One region of the Pseudarthrobacter quantipunctorum genome, then DNA from elsewhere that is predicted to be linked to it. Evidence: riboswitches for the same ligand, from Rfam matches in the RefSeq annotation. Region 1 holds a riboswitch; each other region holds the start of a gene.
The links. Region 1 has a riboswitch for cyclic di-AMP ahead of WHH00_RS08310 (LysM peptidoglycan-binding domain-containing protein). Riboswitches for the same ligand answer to the same signal wherever they lie in the genome.

Region 1 (2,256 bases):
GACGTTTCTACATCGTTATGGAGCGGAGGAAGTTCAGTTTCGCCGAACAGGGCCGGGACGCGGGTTTTTACAGGTGCTGGTCAAACCAGGCAAGGGTGTCGTTCCACGCGGCCGTGGCCTGGGCTTCGTTGTAGCGGTCGCCGGTGTCGTTGTGGAAGGCATGGTCCACGCCGGGGTAGACCGTGAGCTGGTGGACAACGCCGGAGGCTGCCAGCGCATCCTTGAGTGCAGGCATAGGGCCAGTGATGCGCTGGTCCAGTTCAGCGTAGACGCCGAAAACGGCTGCCTTGATGTCCGGCACTTTGGCCAGGTCCGGGGCGGGCCCGTAAAACGCCGCGGTGGCTTTCAGCCCGTCCAGTTCCGCTGCCGCCTGCCAGGTGATGCCGCCACCGAAGCAATAGCCGGTCATGGCGATGCGTCCGCCATCCACAAAGTCCTGGGCCTGGAGATACTCCAGGGCTGCTGCGAAGTCGGCCACGTGCCGCTGGGCGCCGGCCTGGGTGAGGGCACCGGGTACGGCGTCGCGGTCCATTCCGGCCGTCCCGCCTTCACGGCTGAGCAGGTCAAGCGCGAGGGCGGCGTACCCCTCCTTCGCGAAGCGGCGGGCCACGTCTTCGATGTGGGGCGTCAGTCCGCGGTTCTCGTGGCAGATCAGCACGGCAGGACTGCGACCGTCCCGCTCCGGCCTGGCCAGGTAGGCACTGACGGAGGCGCCGCCGGACGGAAACTGGACGGACGCCGTCGTCAATCCTGGCGCCCCCTCCGGAACGGAGAGCGGGCTCTTTGCCCCGGGGACCGCACCCGATCCCGCAGTCCCGAGGGTCCCGGCAGCGGACGTAGGGGACGGTTCCGGGGTGGGCATGGGATCGGTGCTCCGCGGCACCTCGCTGGGGGTACAGCCCACCAGCAGCATCGCCGCCGACGCTGCCGCCATGCTGCCGGTAATGAAGGCAACCCGCCGGGTAAAGGTGCGCTGGCTCAGCGCGCCGGACTTGTAATCGTCGAAGAATTCCTCAATCAGGTATCTCTCATACTTGCCAAGCTGCATCACAATGCCTCCTCGTGGGGTGCCGAACATACTCCTCCCCCGGGCACGTGAAGAACAAGGTCGCCGGGCGGGCTCGGTCCCACCTTAACGTCTTTGTGATAAATAACACGTCCCAAAAAATCGGCGCGCCTGCCCGTCCGGGCTGGACCGCCGTGGCACTGGGAAATCCAGTTGATTGCGTAATCGAGAGCCGCGCCTCGCATGTTATCTAAATGTGACAATGGGTGGTAAGTCGGGTTATGGTCTTCAGGTGTCCCTCCCAGACGGGACATTCCCCGTCAGAATGCCGAGCCCTGCCACTGACCCGGGAACCAACGCTTTCCAGCTGGCAGGGACGGGGGAACCAAGTTTCCGCGGCCTTTTGAAGGCCTTGGGGTTAAGTCGATAGCGCGTCCGTTCCATTCGGAGGTGTTGCCGGCCGGGTATCTCCAACCCGAACCCGACAGCTCACCCCGCAGGCATGGGAGAGGCGATCAACTGTGTCAAAAAATTCCATCACTGCCCGTCACCGTGCAACCCCGGCCCGCTCCATCGTGATCGAAGGACTGTCTGTTTCGGCCAAGTCCCTGGGCCGTCCGGCTCTCGCCGTGGCAGCAGCCTCCGGCATTGCCTTCGGCGTCGGCGCCCCGGCCCACGCCGGTGTGAACGGTCCGGACACCACCGAGACCGCTAGCGTCCAGGCTTACGCCGCCCCTGCTCCGGCAGCCGCAGCCCCCGCCGCAGCAGCCGGCACCACCCACACGGTTGTATCGGGCGACACCCTTGGTGCCATTGCGTCGCTCCACGGTGTCAGCCTGAATGACGTCCTGTCAGCCAACGGGCTCTCGGTTTCCACCATCATCTACCCGGGCGACCAGATCCAGATTCCTGCCGCCGGTTCCGCTCCGGCTGCGCCCTACGTTGCACCGGCCTACGTTGCACCTGCTGCAGCACCGGCACCGGTCCAGACCGCTGCTGTTACCACCCCGGCGAACACCGGCATGAACATGTCCTACGCGTCCGCACCGGTTGCAGCCACCGGCAGCGGCGCCGGAGCAGCCATCCTGGCCAACGCCTACGGCCAGGTGGGCCAGATCCAGGACTGCACCGCGATGGTGGAGAAGGCCCTGCGCACGGTCGGCAAGTCCGTCGGCGACCTTGCCCCCGGCCAGTTCTACCAGTACGGCACCACCGTGGGCACCCCCGCCCCCGGCGACCTGGTGATCACC
Region 2 (2,256 bases), 1.5 Mb from region 1:
GGGGGCGGAGTCGCGCTGGACGCTGGAGTCAGCTGCGTTTGCAGCGATGCCGCTGGTCAGCACCAGGCCGGAAGCGGCGGCGATAACCGCTGCCTGGCGGCCCATGCCACCGGCGTTGCCGCCAACAGCCTTGGCAATAACAGCGATTGAGTTGGTCTTGGTGACTTCGGCGCGATGCCGTGCGGTGGCACGAGTAGTCATCAGTTCTCTCTTTCGTTTTCCTCAGGCCGTTGTGGGCACCAAGGGTCTGGGCGTGCCGGCATCTTGGGGGTACGCCGGCAGGCCCCGAACGGGGATGTGGTGTGTGTGGAAAGCGTGATGGAGCAAAGAAATAGCTCTTGGGCCCGAAGGCCCAAGAACTATTTGTTGATCGTGAAGAAGGCGGAGCTTCCGGTGGCGGCTACCGAGTGGAGGAGCGTGCCCTGGGAGGGGTTGAGCGCGCTAATCATCATGCCGTTGCCCACGTAGATGCCCACGTGCGCGCCACCGTTCTGCATGACCAGGTCGCCCGGCTGCGGAGTGGAGGTGGGCGTCATTGCCGTCCAGGCGTTGACGCGCGGGATGCTGATGCCGGCCTGGGCGTAGACCCACTGGGTGAATCCGGAGCAATCCCAGCCGTTGGGAGTGGTGCCTCCCCAGACGTAGGGACGGCCGATGCCGGTGTATGCGAGTGCGGCAATGCCGGAGGTGGAGGCCGAGGAAACCGTCTCGGCCAGCTTCTCCGCTGCAGCTTCGGGAGCCGTTGCGGTGGAGGCCGTCCGGGTAGCGGCGGCAGCGCGGTCCTCGGAATCGGTGGACTGCGCCCGCACCGGGGCCGGCTTCGGTGCGGCGGTGGTCTTCACCACGGGGCGCTCGAAGGAGACGGTGGCGGTGGGTGCTGCAGTCACTGCCAGGGCGGACTGGGCCGACCCGGACTCGGTGGAAGCGGAAACGCCGGCGGTGGTGTCCGCGGCGTTGGCAGGCAGGCCCATGCTGAGGATGAGACCGGAAGCAGCTGCGATAACCGCAGCCTGGCGACCTACTGTCCCGGCATTGGCACTAACAGCCTTGGACACGGTGTCCAAGGGGTTGGTACGAACCGTTTGCGCACGGTGGCGCGCAGAATGATGGCGTGAAGACACGAAGGTAGCCTCTCCCAATGCCTGCGAGGTGAGCTGTCGGATTCGGATGGGAGTCACCCGGCCGCGCGTCTTCCAAGGAAGCTTTGCGACTTAACCCCAAGGCCTTCGCTTAAGCAAAGACCAAAATTGGTTCCCCCGCCCCTGCCAGACGATGAAATGCGAACGGACCTTGAGCGGTGGCAGAGCTAGGCAATCCGCACAAGAGCGTCAACTTCGGAAAAGTTGACGCGAGTTAGACGGTACAGCAGTTTTCGTTGAATGTCACATTCAGGTCACGGCGGGTCACGATGATTCGATAGCAAACCATCATTTGACTAGAGCCAGCCCGTGGGATCGACGACTTCACCGTTGACCTGGACCTCGAAGTGGAGGTGGCAGCCGGTGGAAGCGCCCGTGGTTCCGCTGAGGGCCAGGACATCGCCCCGGGAGACCGTCTGGCCCTCGGTGACGCTGAAGGACGAGAGGTGGTTGTACGTGGTTTCCAGGCCGTTGCCGTGGTCCACGACAACGCGGTTTCCACCGCCGTACTGGTGCCAGCCCACGAACGTCACGGTGCCGGTGGCAGCCGCCAGGACCGAGGTGCCGCACTGGGCCACGTAGTCCTGGCCGCGGTGGAAGTCACCGGCGCCGCCGGTGATGGGGCTGACCCGGTAACCGAACGGGGAGGCTGTGGAGAGCGCGGCCAGCGGGGCCCCGAGGCTTCCGGCCGAGGCTGCACGGGACACCGAACCTGCGGACTGGGCGCTGAGCAACTGCTTCAGCTTGCCATCAGGGTCCGCTTGGGTCACCACGGCAGAGCGGCTGAAGTCGATCTGGGCGCCGGCCTCGGCGGATACCTGCGGCTGCGGGGTAACTGCTGACGCTGCCACCGGAGTAACGCCGCTTGCGTTGTCGGTTGCCATGACGGGGCTTGTTGCCGGAACGGTGACGGTCAACACCAGGCCGGTGGCGGCAAGTGCGATTCCCGCCTTCTGGCCGATCCCGCTGGCGGCGGCGAATTCGGTGATCTGCCGGAAGGGTCCTCGACGGCGGCGCGCATCACGGTGCGGATCGCGGGGGCGTTCCGTGGTGACGACCTCGACAACGCGCGGCGTTGAAACGGGAGACGCCGCGCGGCGGCGCCCCTTGGGGGTCT
Region 3 (2,256 bases), 1.6 Mb from region 1:
GCGGCGGATTCCTCACCTCCAACACCACGCGCTCCCAGCTGTCCACGGACGACAAACAGGTCCTGCTGGCTCTGGACGCAGACGCCCAACCTGTCAACAGGGCACTCTCCAACGGCGACTACCGGCTGCTCGCCGTCAAGACCAGCTTTGGTGACGTCCTGGTAACAGGACTCCCCCTGGCCGCCAAGGATAGTACGCTGGCGTCCCTGGTGTGGACCTTCGTCTTCGTCTCCCTGGGCGGCCTGCTGCTTGTCGGATTGGTGGGAACTGTCCTGATCCGCCGCACCATGAAACCCCTCGAGCAGCTTTCCGAGGTTGCCACCCGCGTCTCCAGGCTGCCCTTGGATGCCGGCGAGGTGGCGCTTGCCGTGCGCGTGCCGCCGTCGAACTCCAATCCCGGTACGGAGGTTGGAAGCGTGGGCCATGCCCTGAACCTCATGCTGGACAACGTGGCCAACGCGCTGCAGGCGCGGCAGAAGAGTGAAACCAAGGTCCGGCAGTTTGTGGCCGACGCTTCCCATGAGCTCCGCACGCCGCTGACCGCCATCCGCGGGTACACCGAACTGATGCGGATGACGGAAAACTTCACTCCGGACGGGGAGAAGTCGCTGGCGAGGGTTCAAAGCCAGTCCCAGCGGATGACCGCTCTGGTGGAGGACCTGCTGCTGCTGGCGCGCCTTGATGAGGGCCAGCCCTTGAAGCTCAGCGAGGTGGACCTGAACCAGCTGGTGGTGGAAGGCGTCAGCGACGAAAAGGTCATGGCGCCCGGCCATACCTGGCGGCTGGAGCTTCCCGACGAACCAGTCGTGGTGAACGGCGACCCGTCCCAGCTGCGGCAGGTGCTGATGAACCTGCTGTCCAACGCCCGCAAGCACACACCGCCGGGAACCACGGTGGTCACCGGGGTCGGGAAGACGGCGGAGGGCGCCGCGGTGGTGACGGTAACGGACGACGGCGGCGGCATTCCACCCGAGTTCCTGGACCAGGTTTTCGCGCGGTTCGCCCGCGCAGACGCGGCCCGGGCAGGCACCGCCGGCGGACCGGGCGCACCTGCCGCTGAAGGAACCAGCGGCCTGGGCCTCTCAATCGTCGAATCCATTGTCGAGGCCCATGGGGGCAAGGTCACGGTGACATCACAGCCTGGCCGCACCCAGTTTGCCCTGCAACTCCCCCTCCCGCAGCGGATGCCGCAAGGCGGCGCGCCGTCGTAGTGATCCCTGTTACCAAAATGTGACTTAAGGCCTCAACTCCTGTACCGTCGATTGGGTGCGGTTCCCGTTCGGGCCGCATATCCGGATGACGCCAAGCTCTGCCGCTTCCCGGATTCCGCTTGAGCATAGGCAGAGGCGGGGGACCCAGAAGTCCCGGGCACGCAATTGCCCTTGGGGTTAAGCCACTGCGTGATTTTCCGTGTGGCCGGATGCCCTCATCCGAACCCGACAGCTAACTCCGCAGGTGTGAGAGGCGATCCATCATGTCTAAGTTCCTTACTAAAGCACGCCCGAAACCAGGCCACGACGCCCGTGCACCGCGCACGCCAGGCAAAATTCCTTCCTTCGGCCAGCGCGCCGCCATCCTCGCAACGTCCTGCGCCCTCCTTGTCGGCGTTGGGGCAGCAGGCCAGGCCACCGACACCGCAGTGCAGGTTCAAGCCACAGAAACGCAGGCCGTTGAGGCCCAGTCGAAGCTGAGCATCGAGAAGAGCGAAATCCAGGAAAACCCTGCTCCGGCGCCTGCAGCAGAGCCCATCAACGTTGTCCCGCAGGCGGCCGAGCCGGCCCCGGCTCCCGCCGCTGAGCCCGCACCGGCACCCGCCCCGGAGCCTGAACCCGCGCCGGCACCTGCCCCCGCTCCCGAGCCGGCACCGGTCGCCGCCGTCAACGACCCCGCGGGTGCCCAGGCCTACGCTGCCGGCCAGTTGGCCTCCTACGGCTGGGCCCCTGACCAGATGCAGTGCCTGCAGACCCTGTGGACCAAGGAATCAGACTGGACCACCACGGCCACCAACCCGAGCAGCGGCGCCTACGGCATTGTGCAGTCCCTGCCGGCCGAGAAGATGGCCAGCGCCGGCGCCGACTACCTCACCAATTACCGTACGCAGATCAACTGGGGCCTGAACTACATCCAGGAGCGCTACCAGTCCCCGTGTGGAGCACTGAACTTCCACTACGCCAACAACTGGTACTAAACAGAAGCGGCTTCGCCCTGGCGGTCCGGTACGTCCCTGCCGGGGATGTACTGGACCGCCCAGCGGTT

Region 2: linked by a shared signal. The riboswitch ahead of WHH00_RS14795 (C40 family peptidase) and the one ahead of WHH00_RS08310 (LysM peptidoglycan-binding domain-containing protein) in region 1 are both predicted to bind cyclic di-AMP.
Region 3: linked by a shared signal. The riboswitch ahead of WHH00_RS15360 (hypothetical protein) and the one ahead of WHH00_RS08310 (LysM peptidoglycan-binding domain-containing protein) in region 1 are both predicted to bind cyclic di-AMP.

Annotation. Positions count from the first base shown of each region.
Region 1 is NZ_CP148033.1:1,802,898-1,805,153, reverse strand. It holds gene WHH00_RS08315 (dienelactone hydrolase family protein) at 68-1,048, opposite strand; cyclic di-AMP (ydaO/yuaA leader) riboswitch at 1,323-1,524, shown strand; gene WHH00_RS08310 (LysM peptidoglycan-binding domain-containing protein) at 1,528-2,256, shown strand, end outside.
Region 2 is NZ_CP148033.1:3,263,466-3,265,721, forward strand. It holds gene WHH00_RS14790 (NlpC/P60 family protein) at 1-201, opposite strand, end outside; gene WHH00_RS14795 (C40 family peptidase) at 360-1,055, opposite strand; cyclic di-AMP (ydaO/yuaA leader) riboswitch at 1,126-1,299, opposite strand; gene WHH00_RS14800 (M23 family metallopeptidase) at 1,436-2,256, opposite strand, start outside.
Region 3 is NZ_CP148033.1:3,394,136-3,396,391, forward strand. It holds gene WHH00_RS15355 (ATP-binding protein) at 1-1,211, shown strand, start outside; cyclic di-AMP (ydaO/yuaA leader) riboswitch at 1,308-1,469, shown strand; gene WHH00_RS15360 (hypothetical protein) at 1,475-2,188, shown strand; gene WHH00_RS15365 (glyoxalase superfamily protein) at 2,185-2,256, opposite strand, start outside.